DNA from 3 places in the Nitrospira sp. M1 genome. Region 2 is predicted to be linked to each of the others. Evidence: riboswitches for the same ligand, from Rfam matches in the RefSeq annotation. Region 2 holds a riboswitch; each other region holds the start of a gene.
What was found. A riboswitch is a leader RNA that binds a small molecule or an ion and turns the genes downstream of it on or off. The one in region 2 is predicted to bind cyclic di-GMP.
Positions count from the first base shown of each region.

Region 1: linked by a shared signal. The riboswitch ahead of ACWHX8_RS10635 (sigma-70 family RNA polymerase sigma factor) and the one ahead of ACWHX8_RS07340 (ATP-binding protein) in region 2 are both predicted to bind cyclic di-GMP.
Region 3: linked by a shared signal. The riboswitch ahead of ACWHX8_RS14030 (InlB B-repeat-containing protein) and the one ahead of ACWHX8_RS07340 (ATP-binding protein) in region 2 are both predicted to bind cyclic di-GMP.

Region 1 is NZ_OZ224217.1:2,322,544-2,327,984, forward strand. Features, by position in the region: gene ACWHX8_RS10625 (hypothetical protein) at 1-557, opposite strand, end outside; gene ACWHX8_RS10630 (cell wall hydrolase) at 1,017-1,622, shown strand; gene ACWHX8_RS10635 (sigma-70 family RNA polymerase sigma factor) at 1,700-2,515, opposite strand; cyclic di-GMP riboswitch class I at 2,642-2,737, opposite strand; gene lptG (LPS export ABC transporter permease LptG) at 3,066-4,154, opposite strand; gene ACWHX8_RS10645 (LptF/LptG family permease) at 4,159-5,244, opposite strand.
Region 2 is NZ_OZ224217.1:1,550,161-1,555,601, forward strand. Features, by position in the region: gene ACWHX8_RS07330 (ATP-binding protein) at 93-1,391, opposite strand; gene ACWHX8_RS07335 (response regulator transcription factor) at 1,434-1,829, opposite strand; gene ACWHX8_RS07340 (ATP-binding protein) at 1,854-3,041, opposite strand; cyclic di-GMP riboswitch class I at 3,196-3,288, opposite strand; gene ACWHX8_RS07345 (PAS domain S-box protein) at 3,553-5,441, shown strand, end outside.
Region 3 is NZ_OZ224217.1:3,063,729-3,069,169, reverse strand. Features, by position in the region: gene ACWHX8_RS14030 (InlB B-repeat-containing protein) at 1-1,386, opposite strand, end outside; cyclic di-GMP riboswitch class I at 1,463-1,546, opposite strand; gene ACWHX8_RS14025 (hypothetical protein) at 1,800-2,744, opposite strand; gene ACWHX8_RS14020 (hypothetical protein) at 2,737-2,994, shown strand; gene ACWHX8_RS14015 (sensor histidine kinase) at 3,851-5,335, shown strand; gene ACWHX8_RS14010 (hypothetical protein) at 5,332-5,441, shown strand, end outside.

The DNA of each region.
Region 1 (5,441 bases), 770 kb from region 2:
CACCAATCCCATGCGTCCGGAACACCAGACCACCAGTCATCTGGATGAGCCTCCCGCCAAGCGGTCTGTTGAATCCACAACCTCTCTGTTCGTTTTGTATCGAGGCGATTGGCCATAGCTGACACAATATCAAATTGTTGACGAAGCCCTTCGTGAATCATTTCTCGAGCCATACGTGGCATCACGTTCGGAGGATCGATGATATCAATGAGTTTGCGTGATGTCAGATTGAGGGCCACCTGCCCCACCTTGACCCAATCATCGCGTTTCTGTAGTTCCGCGAGATACCCCTCTATTGCTTCATACACATACGCAAGATACACATACCCTTCGACGGAAGGCACCTCGTCCACATACAGCTGACACGCCTCAACCGCACGTCGATAGTCCCCTGCCGCCACATACAGTTTGGCCCGATGAAGATGCGAAGCCGACATGGCTTCTTGAATTCTTTTCCCGGCAAATCCTGTGTGAGGTGAAACGAAAAAAACACTTATCATTATGACTACGATGACAAGCTTGCTGATAATCAAAGACTGAACTCTCTGACCATTCATCGCCATACCTCCCAGTTAATGTACGTCTGCCGGTACACGGCACAAAAAACTGCATGGCACTGATTTATACAGATATATGCAGTTCTGTCATCATTCTGACAGATTGCAACGGTTTTTTTAAGTATGTAGCTCTCGAAGCGCAAGACGTCGATATTCTTGTCATACCGAATACATGCTGGTTTTGCAGGAAGTTCCATGAATAATACCTGAAAAGTGAAGTGAGAAATCTTTTGAATGTCAACTTCCTTAACGGAAAACTCAGTAATTGCATTGACTTTTTGCGATAAATCTATAGACTACCTCTCCAGTTTTCCTGAAGACCTCCTACAATACACCCAATTCCCGAACAAATATGCATAACAGTTACCGCACAGATCCCGAGGCATAACCCTTGCCATATAGAACTGCGAACGCAAAGCACACATTAAAATGGCAATAACCCTTAGATTTCACAACCCCATGCCTGACGGTACATACACAATGCTGCACGCGCTACGACATATCTGTCGATTTACGATCATCTTGGGGGCTGTCATTCTTTTGATCGTTATCTTGCCGACTGGAACAAATAACTCTGCGGCCTTTTCTCCGTTCATCCTTGTCCAAAAAAATACACCTGAACCACAAGTAGTCGTCACAGAACCACTCATTGATACTGTCATGCCATTATCTGACGATCGACTCGCAGCCCTCACGATTTACCTGGAAGCGCGTGGAGAGAGTTTTGCGGGAAAATTGGCGGTTGCGGCAGTGATAAGAAATCGCATGAAGGCCAAATACCAGAGTGACGGAACCGTCAAAGGCACCGTGCTGAAACGTTTACAGTTTCAACCCTGGAATCATGCAAAGCCGGAAGATGTCCGGCATCGAATTAGTGAGTCACGCATGCACGATAGCTTGCTGGCTTGGCGGATGGTTCAGGATGGACGCTCGATCGTGCAGGGTGCATTGTTGTTTTATAACCCTCGCTTGGTTCAGACCCCCAGGTGGGCCATGGTCAGCCATAAAGTCGCATCGATTGGCGGGCATGAATTCTTTGTTCCACCTGGTCGACTCCAGGTTTAATGATTTGCTCTACGCTGCATCACGGTTTCGACTGAAACCGCTTTTCGTTTCCTGGGACGTCCTTTTTTTGACAAAGGCTACTCTGGCTTTTCAGTTGGTGCATCCTCAAAATCTTTGAGCCCAATCCGTAACTTCCGTAGCGCTTCCGTGTGTACACGACAGATGCCCGACTCAGTCAAGCCTAATCGGACGCCAATCTCCTTCATCGTGAATCCTTGAAAATAATACTGCCGTAACACGTCTTGCTGCCGGCTCGATAAACGTTCCATCGCTCGGTCAAGCGCACGACTGGATTCCGAAGAGAGACAGGCTGAATAGGGGTCGACTTGTTCTTCATCAGGCAACACATCCTTGAGTGTGAAGGTATCTTCTTGAGACCCCATCGACAGATCAAGACTGAGCAATCGCGTGTCATGGAGGGATGTCGCATCTAACTCTTCCTGTGTGACCCCCAGCAATCCGGCTATTTCATCTCTGGTGGGATATCGTCCTTCCTTTTGAACAAATTCGGTACTCACTTGACGAATTTGATCATTGCGTGCACGGACAGAACGTGGAATCCAATCCATGGCTCGAATTTCATCAAGCATCATCCCGCGAATGCGATATTCGGCAAATGTCCAGAACTTTGTTTCCCGTTTAGGATCATAACGCGTCAACGCCCCCAATAAGCCGATGACCCCAGCGCTCGTGAGATCTTCAATGTCCAAGGACGCAGGATTTCTTGAAGCTAAGTTTCCTGCAATACGACGAATCATTGGAAAAAACTCTTTTAATACTTCTGCAGGATCTTGAGGCGAGGCCGAAGAATACATTGTGCCAGACGCATCGACGGAAGCGCCCGACTGAACTGTGTGTTCTTGCCTATCAAGGCGATGGGATTGCTTGGCCATAGTATTCTCCCGCGTCTGTACGCATCCACCCAACAGGGAACTCACGATCGAGCAGAGTGCAAAAAAAAAGCGCCCATCCTTCCGGATGAACGCTTCGGCCAGTGCCACTGCTCTTTGGATTTCCAATTCGGCAACCAGACGAACCTGCACGGCATCGAAGTGCCCGGCACAGGTCTCTCGGCTTTGCGTCCTACCCTTGCGGATAGTTTGCCTTTGTCACGACGTTTCGCGTGGTCATGTCATATCGACACGCCCTCTCCATTTTTCGTGATTGATTTAATCACCATCTCTCTCATGTAATGTGTCGGGACAATTCGGGAAAGAGTTAAGGTCTCCTATGAAGCAGGAACTTCATAGAACATGAGGTATTGTTCTCATGCTGAGTCAGAATACGAACATTCACGGTCAACAGACAGGCAGGATTTTTTATCATCAAGAGCAAAAGAAAGGAGGAATGTGGAAATTACGACACATTCGTGTGCGAACGGAGAACAGAGGAAGGGACAATTACGCGATTCATTTCCTCGTCCCACACAGGGTGAAAACAGTATCACCGAGTTCGTAAGAACAGATTCAATCCAATTGCCAAAAACATCACACACGCAAACCCACCGGCCACAAGCGGCATGAGTGCGCCATTTTTCCCGAGTACCATGCCGAACGAATGCGTGACCCAAAAGAGAAATCCAATTCCCAGGGCTTGGCCAATGCCTTTGGCAACAGCATGGTCTCGTATGCCCGTTTGCAACAAACTGATGGCGAGACCCAAAATCGTCATAACAAACGTCATCGCTGAAAACGCGACTCGCCCCCAATAATCCGTTGCAAAACGACTACTGCTATGTCCATCTCGCTTCAATCGTTCAACATACGCGCCTAACTGTTTGAGCGTCATGTTTTTCGAATCCAACGCCAGCCATGTCCGAAAGTCTTCTGGGGTAAGCGGGAGCCCAATGGCTAACTGCGCATAGCGGTCTGCGGTCACTTCTCCCCCCACTTGCACAATTCGACGTGTGGCATCACGCAACTGCCAGCCCCCGGATGCGTATCGCGCCTCTTCCGATTCGATAATTTCATGGAGTTGGAACTGCTCATTGACCCGATACAGGCTGATGCTTGCGAGACGTTGCCCTTCGTCCTTCACTCCCCCAATCTTGAGCAGACCATCTTGCCCTAATCGCAACCACACACGATCAGGGGATACCGACAGGGCGACGGGTTTTTTCTCAATGAGTACCGTCCTGACATAATCAGCTTGAATATTCGCCAGTGGCACGAATACCGCGGTAAAGCTAAACAGGATCGCGCTGACAATAATTCCTACCGCAAAAAACGGCGAAGCAATTTGATAGAAGCTCATGCCGCAGCTCCGCATCGCGGTAATTTCAGCACTTTTATTGAGAAAACCTAACGTCAACAAGGTTCCCATGAGCGCGGCCAATGGCGTAATTTGAAAACAAATATCCGGAATACGGTAGAAAAAGTAGAGCAACATAGACGAGAGGTCAGCATCGTATTTGAGAAACTTTCGAAGTTTTTCGAAAAAGTCGACAACCAGGTAGACCGTCAATAACGCACTCACACACATGAGAAACACTTTGGCGTACTGACGAAACATGTACCAAAACAACACGCCCATCACATTAACTCCTACTGGCTCGCACATACAGGAAGCCGGTCACTCCCAAGATCATCACATTGGGAAACCACGCCCCGACAAACGGGTGGACGACGTACGTCGTGACAAGAAATTCTCCCATAATGTTCAGCAAGTAAAACCCCACGATGATTCCAATACCAATCGCAAATCCGCCGCTCTTCCCCGACCGCTTTGAAATAATCCCAATGGGAAAGCCCAATAGACCGAGTAACAACGCCGAAACTGGAAAACCTAGATCTTTGTAGTGCTCCATCAGTCGACGGAGTTGTCCGGAGTCTTTCCAGTTCGATGCATGTAAATCCTGAATAATCTCTCCATAACTCTTGCGTTCCGTCGTCCCCATCCCTTCAGGCGGCGGCACGTCCATCCAAAAATCATAGGTTTGAAACCCTACTTCATGATAATAGCGCAAGTCGGGAGGAACCTGATGAATGGCGCCATCCAACAACCGTAACCCCAACTGCTTTCGTCCTTCGTCATGTAAGACCCGAAAAGACTTCGCGACAATAATTAAGGGTTTCACGGGATCACGTTGATCAGAAATAAACACACCACGTATGCGTTGTGTATGCTTCGGGTCTGGAACATAAATCGTCAAATTCGGGATGGGCTCATTAAACACACCCGAATCCAACGCAAGAGTCAGTTGATCCTCAATCACGCTCATGGCCAACCCTTTTAATGAGACATTTGACCAGGGTTGCCCCCATTGCGAAAGGAACAATGTCGTGCAAAATACAAAAATCGAAAAGACCAAAACCGGGACGCTCAATCGCCAGAAGCTCATGCCCGCGGCTCTCATGGCAATTAACTCGTTATCGAAAGACAACCGACTAAAAGTAGAAATCGACGCGATCAAGCAGGCAATGGGTAACGTCAACACCAAAAAAGATGGCATGAGGTGGGCAATAATGTTCAAAAGGGACCATACGCCTATCCCTTTTGACACGAGAAGGTCAATGAGACGTAGCATCTCCTTGGCAAAAATAATAAAGCAAAGCGCGGTGAGCGTTGAGAGAAAGGGAGAAAAGAGCTCTCGAATGATGTAACGGTCCAGGAGTGTAAACAAGGAAGCCTTGTGGAAAGAAAGAATTGCTCGTGTAGTCGTTAGCCGTTCGTTATTCTGACCATCATCACATTTTTCGACAGCATGCTCAGCATACGACGGTATTCGAAAGGCATACTGGAGAAAAGAGTTTTTCTATTCAGTATCGACGATCCTCGCTCTTGCAATTGACGTTCATCTCCAAAGACCACCTCGTTCTC
Region 2 (5,441 bases):
TCTAGAGTCATAATGAATCGAGGGCGTATGAAGCCTGGATGTGAGAGCGCTATCGTTGGTATGTCCTGTTGGTGTTGGTTGGTTCTGTGAATTCAGGTGTCTTCAGCCCGGTTCTGCACCACTGAACAAGGCAATGTCAGCGTGAATGTTGCCCCGTGACTTTCCCCTTCGCTTGAGGCATACAGTGATCCTCCACAGTTTTTTGCCGCGATGGCACTGCTGTGTAGTCCGATGCCATTCCCGTGCATTTTGGTCGTAAACCCTTGAGCAAATATGCGAGTGAGATGTTCTGGGTGAATGCCGATCCCGGTGTCAGTCACCTGAATTTGTACAAACCCTTTCTGTTCAGGACATGGTGTGAGGCGTAATGTCAGGCGATGTTGCGTTCGTTCGTGAGCGATCATGGCATGCTTGGCGTTGCGTATCAGATTGACAAGAATCTGTAGCACTTGATGTTTGTCAAGCACCACTTGTGGTAGTTCAGCATAGTCTTGAATAATCTCAATGTGGTGTTCTTCCAGTTCTCCCCCGCTGATCATTAAGGCCTGTTCTAACAAGGCAGCAAGCCGAACGGGTTCCTGCACTCCCCCTGGTTTTGCGATGGTTTGTTGGGCATCGATAATCTGCATGACGTGATCGACTTTTGAAACCAGAGATTCCACTTCCGAGATGGTGTGTTGGACGCGAGCAGATAAGTCTTTGCCAAGTTCTTGAAGATATTGTGGAATCAGTTTGCCTTTTGGGTCCTTCGTGAAAAACGTGTCAAGATGACCGTGGTGGGTTTGTAGCATGTCGGCCACGAGACTAATTCCTTCGATATGTGACTGTCGCAATGATTGGGAGATGAGCCCGGCCGATACATTGATGCTCGTGAGGACGTTGCCGACATTATGGAGAACATTAATTGCGATGTCTGCCATGCCTAACTGGCGAGAGGTTTCGAGGAGTTGCGTATGGAGTTCTTCCCGTTCGACTTCCGCCTTTTTCCGTTCTCTGGCGTGACGGATCACTCGTTCGAGCAGCGGCGGGTCAATGTGTCCTTTCACGACATAATCTGACGCTCCGAGTTGTACGGCTTGGAAATCAATATGTCGATCGGTGGTTCCGGTCATCATGATAATAGGCGTTTTACATCCATACTGCATCGCATCATGTAATAACTCAAGCCCGGTTCGAGCGCCAAGGCAGTAGTCAAGCAGGCAGACATGATGACGATTTTGCAGGATCGAGGAATGTCCTTCTTCGTACGATGAGACCCAATCAATTGTAAACTCGACGCCTCGTATATTCGAAAGAAGGGAATGCGCAATGATGGCGTCATCCTCTTCGTCTTCGATCAGCAGGAGATGAATGCGTTCAGTTGAAAATCGTGCGTCGAGAGCTGTTGTCATGGTACGGTTGTCTTATGTACAAGGGGCACATGTTTCATTGTCTCATCCATTCACAGATACACTCATGTTCGGATGCTCTAACGCGGCTCTAACGGTGGCAAGTAATTCTTCGAAGTCAAATGGTTTCTCAAAAAACGCTACTGCCCCGAGAGCAAGTGCGCGTTCATGGTAGCTTGCTTCTTTGCTGGCAGTGAGAAAAATAATCGGGATATGAGAGGTTTTCGTCGAGGATTTGATGCGCTCAGCAACGGTGAGTCCATTTCCTCCCGGCATGGTAATGTCAAGAAGAATGAGGTCTGGAGGTTGTTCCATGGCCTTTTGGATGGCCATGATCGCATCGTAGGCGGTAAGGACGTGATAGCCCTTGGCATTCAATCGAACGCTCAGAGCTTTCACGATACGTTCATCGTCTTCGACCACCAAAATGTTCTTTTCCATAATACTCTCTCTTTCTCTCTTCTTCTAGGATTTGAGTTGAGGGGATTTTAGAAGGGTAAAGAAAAATATACTTCCCGCTCCGGGTGAACTGTGAACAGACAAGGTTCCGCCATGAAGTTTCGCCAGTTCTTGAGAAATAAACAGGCCGAGGCCCAAGCCGGCCACGGATGGTGAGGCATCATTTCGAATTTGATAGAGACGATCAAAAATGTGCTCAAGCTGGTCTTTACCAATTCCAGGGCCTGTATCAGACACGGCAATCTTCACTCTGGTCTCATCTTCGACAACATCAGACACCTCGACTCGTATTTCTCCGTCTTTGGGGGTGTATTTCAACGCATTGCCAAGAAGATTATTCAAAATCTGACGAACGCGATGTTGATCCATGATGACCTGAGGAAGGTCCGGAGGCAGCGAGTCGTTGAGGGAAATGCCTTTGTGTTGTGCCGTTGGCACGAGAGACGTGACCACTTGATGAATGAGAGGCTCCAGTGAATGGGGTTGTAGATCGACACTCAGTTTTCCGGTTTCCAGTCGCGTGATATCAAAAAGATCATTAATGTTTTGTCGTAATGAGTCACAACACCCATCAACAATTTCTAAATATTCTTGTTGATCTGGCGTGAGTGGACCCGCGAGGCCTTCAAGTATGATTTCGACGAATTCAGAGGCTGCGGTGAGAGGGGTTTTCAGTTCATGAGCAAGCACATGATAAAACCGTTGAATTTCTTCGTTTTTCCTTAGTAAATTGGCATTAGCCTGTTGAAGTTGACGGTGATGCTCGTCGAGAGTTTTTTGCAACTTGGTTTTTTCGACAGCATGGCCAATGGCACGTTCCAGATTTTCGGAGGACATGGACCCTTTGGGAATATAGTCGTATGCGCCCGACCGCATTGCTTCAAGCACAACGGATTCATTTCCATGCCCGGTTAATAAAATCACAGGCGCTTGAAAGCCTCGACCTTGAATTTCATGTAACAGGTCAATGCCGGTGTATGCGCCGAGGTGATAGTCAATCAGATCAATGTCATGCGTATCTTCTTTGATCATCATCAATCCACGTTCATACGAGTCGGCCCAGTCAATGTCGAAGTGTGTGGTCGCAACATCGCCAAGGAGTGTTTGGATGATGATGGCATCATCTTCATTATCGTCCACGAGTAGCACCTTGAGTGAGTTGGTCGCGCGGGTTGTTGTTGACCTCATCGACATAGCCTTTTTCCTAGACGCATTCGTCTCTCCGTCTGTGAGTGATTGCTCGGGATCATGGCGATCGTCACCATGAAGAATGAGCAAGAGAACGGAGTGATCATGAAAGACCTATTCCGATAGGAGAGGAGCAAAAGCGGAGAGGAGGTTGTGCGTAAGCGGCAACCGGGCGTACCTCTGAGTGAAGTCGACTTCACTGGGTCCCTTGGCTTTGCGTCCCATCCTCACGAATGGTTTGCTCTTGTCACTATACCTCCTGTTATCGGTCTACCTGGAAGAAGCTTTAGGTGAAGTATGGACTTCTCAACCGTAGGTACTGTGAATGTGGAAAGAGCCCGTAAGCGCTTCTGAGAGGAACCATGTTGTCTTATCGAGTTCATGCTCCATGTGTTGCATTGTTGTCGTGTAGATCGCTTTACTTCAACGCTGAATCAACGCACTGGAATTGCCCTATTAAGACAGGGTGTTGATAGGCCGAATAAGGACATACATAATATATGAAGAAGGTGACCATATGCTCTCGGCTCAATTGCCCGACAACGAATCTCAGCGCCTGGCTGCGCTCGATCGGTATCACGTGCTCGATACGATGCCAGAGGAATCGTTGGATGATCTGACAAGACTTGCGGCCTATATTTGTCAAACACCCATTGCCCTTATCAGTTTGATCGATGAACATCGCCAATGGTTTAAATCGAAAGTTGGGATTTCGGCCACTCACACTCCTCGAGATATCGCCTTTTGTGCACACGCGATTCACGAATCTGGAATTTTTGAAGTACCCGATGCTTTGCACGATGTCCGGTTTGCCGATAATCCGCTGGTCACGATGGATCCGAACGTCCGGTTCTATGCAGGCTCGACCCTAGAAACGTCTGACGGGTTGGCGCTCGGCACACTCTGTGTCATTGATCAGACTCCACGTTCACTTACGCGAGTGCAACGAGAGGCATTGACCATTCTCTCCCGACAAGTGATGACGCAACTCGAATTACGAGTACGACTTGCGCAGGAACGCCAGTACAAAGACTATTTTGAACATCTCCTGAACATTATCCCAAACGGGATGATCATGAGTGATGGCGATGGCACGATCCTCTTAGCCAATACTCACATTATTAAGCAGTTTGGCTATGGAGAAGGGGAATTGATTGGCCAAAAAATTGAAATCCTTCTTCCTGATCGCTTCCGGCATCGTCATCCTCAGTTGCGAACCGCGTTTTTGGCATCTCCTGTCTCACGGACCATAGGGAATGGGTGCGAGCTCTATGGGCGGCGAAAAGACGGCTCTGAATTTCTTGTCGATGTTGGGCTGACTCCACTTACCACATCGGACGGGGTGCGCGTGTTAGCGTCTGTCATGGATAGAACTGCGCAGAAGAAGGCGGAGGACGCCTTGAGTCAAAGTGAGTCATTGAACGCCCTTATTCTGCAATCTGCGGGAGAAGGGATCTATGGGCTTGATGCTCAAGGCAATACGACCTTTGTGAATCCGGCAGGGGCAGCTATGTTGGGCTACACGTCCGAGGAATTACTTGGCGTCCCGATGCATCCCACGATGCATCATACGAAAGTGGATGGATCACCGTACCCTCGTGAAGAATGTCCAATGTATGCCGCCTTCAAAGATGGTGTGATCCATCATGTCGATCACGACGTCCTGTGGCGGAAAGATGGGAGCAGTTTTCCTGTTGAATATACGAGTACGCCTATTCGTGATGATCGCGGACAGCTTATCGGGGCTGTGGTGACCTTTCGAGATATTACGGAGCGTCAACGCATTCAAGAGCAACTTCGTCTTGTCATCGAAGCGGTTCCGAGTGGGCTGATCATGATCAATGGAGAAGGAGCCATTGTCTTAGCCAATCAAGTCCTTGAATCGTTATTTGGATATGAGCGTGGTGAGTTGTTGGGGCAGGCCATTGAGTTGCTGGTTCCGGAACGATTTCGTGACGTGCATCCAGAGCATCGCGCCAGAGCATTTGCCCATCCTGAGCCTCGAATTCTTGGGGGGACTCGTGATCTCTTTGGGCGACGAAAAGACGGGTCGGAATTTCTGGTGGAAGTCGGTCTGAGTCCAGTTCCGACTGCGACGGAGCCCTTGATGCTTGCTTCAGTTGTGGACGTGACAGCTCGTAAAAAAGAAGAATCCACCTTGTATCAATACATGGATGATTTGCATCGCTCCAATCAGGAATTGGATGACTTTGCGTATATCACATCCCATGATCTCAAGGAACCGTTACGTGGAATTTATAATTACTCCACGATTCTCATGGAAGACTATGGTCATCAATTGGATGAAGAGGCCCGGTCTCGCTGTGAAACCCTTCTTCGTTTATCGAAACGGATGGAAGACCTCATTAATTCGTTGCTCTATTACTCTCGAGTCGGCCGTACGGA
Region 3 (5,441 bases), 1.5 Mb from region 2:
TCCCGACGGGACGGATGCTCCCGAAGGTTGGAAGTTGATAGAGACGGCTTCGCCACTGGGGGGCGGCGTAGTTGGTGGTGGAGGTGTGGTGCCTCCGGCCGGAGCAATGCGTACGTAATTCAAGATGGTCTTGCTTTTTCCTCCGCTGCGGGTGAGCTTAATGGTTAATTTGCCATCCGAGACGGTCACCGGGAAATTTGAGACAACTTTGAACTGCCCGGGTTGCGTGGTGACGTTATTGATAGCCGTTCGTCCTTCAACCATGACATGATGTGGCCCCTGCGGATAACTGGGATCGCCACTGACGAGGGAGACAAGGTAGCTGCCGTTGGCGAGATTATATTGCCAGGTGGCTGACGTTCCGGTATCGAAGTGGATGAAGGTGTCACGAGACTGATCTTTGATGGCGTTGCGGTCACGGGTGTTGACCCGGGTCGACCAGCCATAGCCACGGCTGCTGGAATACGGGGCCCCGCTATCCTTGAGGAAGCCCGACGGAACGGAGGCGCCCGAGGGTTGGAAATTAATGGAGACGGCTTCGCCACTGGGGGGCGGCGTGGTTGGTGGTTCTGGCGCGGTCACGAAGGTTGCTGATACAGACTTCGCGGCATTCATGCTGACGACACATGAACCCGATCCCGAGCAGGAGCCACTCCATTGAGAGAAGGTTGCGTTAGATTGTGGAGTGGCAGAGAGAGTGACAGATTGTCCTTCAGTGAATGATGCCTTGCAAGCGGTTGTGCATCCAATGCCCGAAGGATCACTTGAAACGGTTCCGTTTCCTGTAATCGAAACGGAAAGTGTATAGGTTGTCGTCGTTGGAGGTAATTCCTTAAATGTTGCGGTCACGGATTTCGCGGTACTCATCGTGACGACACAGGAACCCGATCCGGAGCATGCCCCTCCCCAATTCGAAAACTTCCAGTTTGATTTTGGTGCGGCAGAGAGAGTAACGGATTGTCCTTCAGCGAAGGTGGCATTACAGGATGTGGTGCATCCAATGCCCCCAGGAGCACTTGAAACGGTTCCGCTTCCCGTTATCGCAACGGAGAGCTTGTGTGATACGGTTGCTGCTTCTGTGCTGACTTCTTCGGAGGGAGCGCTCTCATTGCCCGCATTATCATATGCGGTAACGGCAAAGTAATGCTTTTCTTCGGCGGTAAGGCCTTCTTTACGATACGAGGTGTTCTTGTCGGCATTGTCGGGGTGGCCATAGTGCCCAGATTGTGTGCCATGATAAACATTGTAGCCAGCTAAATCCTCTTCTTGGTTTGGAGCCCACTCTAACTCGACATCTTTGTCGGCAGCGGAAACTATAGTGGAATGTGAGAATAGTAACCCAAAGGCAAGAACGATAACGGGTATGTTTCGGCTCCAAGTGAACATATGAGGCCCCTCCTTAAATAGAAAAATCGAAGAAGGCCCCATTTCCGCGGGGTGCTGACTGAACATCTGCCCTTCCTTCGGTGACCCGGCCATCAGATATGAGCCCATCTGATCCGTGGTTTTGCGTCCCTACCTCACGGTAGGTTTGCCCTTATCGGGAAGGAGCCTTCCTAAGTTATAACGGTAGACGCTGTATTCCTTAGCTGATCATGTGAATGAGTGTCCCTATTGTTTGTGCGTATATCTCGATGAACGTTGAGTTCCACATGCATACATATATCGGCCATCTTGTCTAACACTTAAGTTATCCCATTCCGTCATTTTTTCATCGCATATTTTCGAATCGTATGGGTTCTTGACGATTACTTTTTACACTCATCTAAAAGCAAGTCATGATGTGTGGAATGTCGTCACTAATTGGGGACGATCCGCACATAATTCAACATGGTTTTCGCCGTGCCGCCTTGACGGGTGAGGCGGATAGTGAGCTTTCCGTCGGCAACGGTTACTACGCGATTGGTGACCGTCGCAAATTCATTGGCTTTGGTTGATACGTTGTTAATGACCGTGATGCCTTCGACTTGCACATGATGAGGTCCCTGATGGTACGTAGGATCCCCGCTCGCTAACGAGACACGGTACTGGCCATTGGGGAGCGTATACTGCCAGGTGACGGTCGTGCCCTGATCGAAGTGGATAAGGGTATCGAGGGACTGATTACTCGAGCGATTGCGTTCACGGGTATTGACACGTGTCGACCAGCCGTAGCCACGAGAGGCTGTGAAGGGGGAGCCGTCATCTTTGAGGAATCCCGAAGGCGTACTGGCGGACGATGGTTGGAAATTAATGGACACGTTAGCTCCCCCTGGCGGTGGAGGAGGAGCGGGAGGTCCTGGAGGTGGTGGCGGAGTTGATCCTCCTGCCGATGCGATCCGCACATAATTCAAGATGGTTTTCGCTGTTCCACCTTTTCGGGTGAGGCGAATGGTCAGTTTTCCGTCGGCTACTGTCACCAGGCGATTGGTAACGGTGATAAATTTATTTGCCGTGGTTGATACATTGTTAATGACCGTGATGCCTTCGACTTGGACATGATGAGGCCCCTGATCGTAAGAAGGATCCCCACTGGCTAACGAGATGCTGTATTGGCCATTGGGGAGCGAATATTGCCAGGTGACGTTCGTACCTTTGTCAAAGTGGATGAGGGTATCGAGGGACTGATTACTCGAGCGATTGCGTTCGCGGGTATTGACACGTGTCGACCAGCCGTAGCCACGGGAGGCTGTGAAAGGGGAGCCGTCATCTTTGAGGAATCCCGCAGGGGTGCTGGCAGAGGAGGGTTGAAAGTTAATGGACACGTTAGCCCCCCCTGGCGGTGGAGGAGGAGCGGGAGGCCCTGGTGGGGCTGGAGGAGGTGGAGGCGGCGGAGGCGGTGAGGTTGATCCGCCAGTAGCTCCAGAGGCTTCGTTCGAAGGCGCACTTTCATTTCCTGCTAAGTCGATAGCAGTGGCAATGAATGTGTATCGTGTATTGTCTGCTAATCCGGAAATAGTCTTTGACGGAGATGAAGGATTTGATGGCAACCCGGAAAAAACGGGTGCGCCATAATTGGTTGAAGGGGGAATTCGTCTGTAAATTCTATACTCCGCCAGATCACTTTCTTTGTTCTGCGCCCAAGAAAGAGTGAGTGAGGCTGCCTGAACATGGTAGGGCAGAGCTGAAAGTGCTGCAATGAACAGCATGGTAATAAACGCTGGAAAGCTGATTCTGCATACGGGGGTAACATAACTAGTCATTGTGTTCATCCATTAGGTTTCGGTTTGCAGGTGTGGTAAAAAATGAACGTGATCATCTAGACGTAGTGAACCTCACCGTCGTTCAAAACGTTAAAGAATGCGGCTGTTGCTACATTGATTTGACCAGATACATCGTAGTCGATAATCCCACTAGGCTTGTGGCTTTGTGGTGAATTTTGTTGATCTACGTGCGTGGTCTTGTGGGTCCCAGGCATTACCCGCAAGCAATTCATGTACCGAATTAGAATTTTGTCGAATTTATTTCTTGAAATTAGGAGGTTACAAAAAATTGTCTACGCGATGATGGAATTAGGAGAAATGAGATTATTGAAATTTCTGAAGGTCGTGCTGTTCATGTGTTATACGTAATTTCTGAAATTGTTAGACGGATGAATGGTAGAAAACATTGTCATGATGTTTTTCATATTTTTTTGATTTTTTACTCCGCAATGCACTGTTTTGACGGTGAGATTTGACTCGTCAAAGGGTAGTATGTTTTCTAGTGGATTCTCTTATGTCTGATTGTTAGGAGATCTGTTTGTTAAGGAGATGTATGATTTGACTCATTGTGCGTTGAATCATAGGTGAAGAAAAATGTGTAATCGGTATAAACGATTACGTCGTCACAGTATGTACGACATTATTCACTGTTGGATGCAGGCTGTCTGATGTTTTCACGTCTTTCTATATTTTGGCGATCAGCGTTGGGGTATTTAACCATTATCGCCTTAGTCGTTGGGGTGAATCTGTATGTTCTGAATCAACTTCGCGTTCTGACGGATTTAAGTGCACAGCTGGTTATCCATCATTTTCCTGCTGTTGAAACAGCGAAACGTTTGATTGTGAGTTTATATGCGCAGTTAAAGAGCGATAAGCAATATCTGGTTCTTCGGGATACTTTGTTGTTACAAGAATTTCTTGAAGAAGCCGAAAACTTTCGAAAAACGCTGCAAGTCTTGCAAGAGCAGGAGGATTCCCCAGAGACCTTGGAGTTGTTGGCGACAGTCAAGCAACTGCATGAAGACCTTCACACGCTGTTTCTCAGTGAAGGGGTGGAGCAGCGTGAAAGCTCTGAAGTGTCTATTTCTTCCTACGAGAGTCGTCGTGATGTGTTGGTTGACTCCATGACGGAGTCGATAAATTCGTATATTACATTACAGGAATCAAGTATTGGGGGCATTTTACGTGATACGCATGTGCGGTCTGTTCAAGCGGTCGATATTTCTCGACAACTGATGATCATGGCATTACTGTTAGGACTTGGTTTAGCTGGTGTTGCCAGTTATAGTATTCTTCGTCCGCTTAGGCGCGTTCAGGGACAGATACGTCGTATTGGGCAAGGTCAGTTTGGTAGCACGGTTCCGGTGACTGTTCCGCATGAGTTACGAGAACTGGTTCTTACGGTTAACTGGATGAGTGAACAATTACAGCAATTGGATCAAATGAAGTCTGAGTTTCTTGCCAATGTGTCGCATGAACTTCGCACCCCGTTAACTTCTATTCGAGAGGGCACGCAACTTCTCATTGATGGTATTCCTGGTCCTGTCAATCGCGATCAACGGGAGACCTTGACCATTTTAATGGAAAGTAGTCAACGTCTGAATCAGTTAATCGGCAATCTTCTTGATTTGTCTCGGATGGAAGCCGATATGTTAGCCTATCAATTTCATCTCACGGACTTGAATCGTCTGGTGTTGCGTTCGGTTGAGAAAATGAAATTCCTTGCAGAACGCAAACATATTCAACTGTTGACCGAGTTATCACATGATCGTGTTCGTATGCAAGAAGTTGATGGTTCACGCATTGAACAGGTGACCGAGAATTTGTTGTCCAATGCGATTAAATTTAGCCCTGAAGGATCGTCTATTACCATTCAGTCAAAGGCTTCAGAAGATAACCAATGTTTTCATCTCTCCGTGTCGGATACCGGGCCTGGGGTCCCGCCTGAAGACTTGCCCCATATTTTTGAACGATTTTATCAAGGAAGATCACAAGAAGGTCGTTCGTATGTTGGAAGCGGTATCGGGTTGGCTTTAGCGAAGAGAGTGGTGGAGGCTCATGGAGGAACTATCTGGGCTGAGAGTGAAGTCGGAAAAGGGACAACACTTCATGTTATAGTAGGTAGTCGAAAGGCTAGTGGAGTCACCAAATGATACGATGGGCAAATCGTTTCTCTAAAGTCTCATGTGTCATGATTGGGGTGGCCGTATTTTTGGGAATAGTAAGTTTGCCTGTAGATATGTGGGAGATTGACCCTGC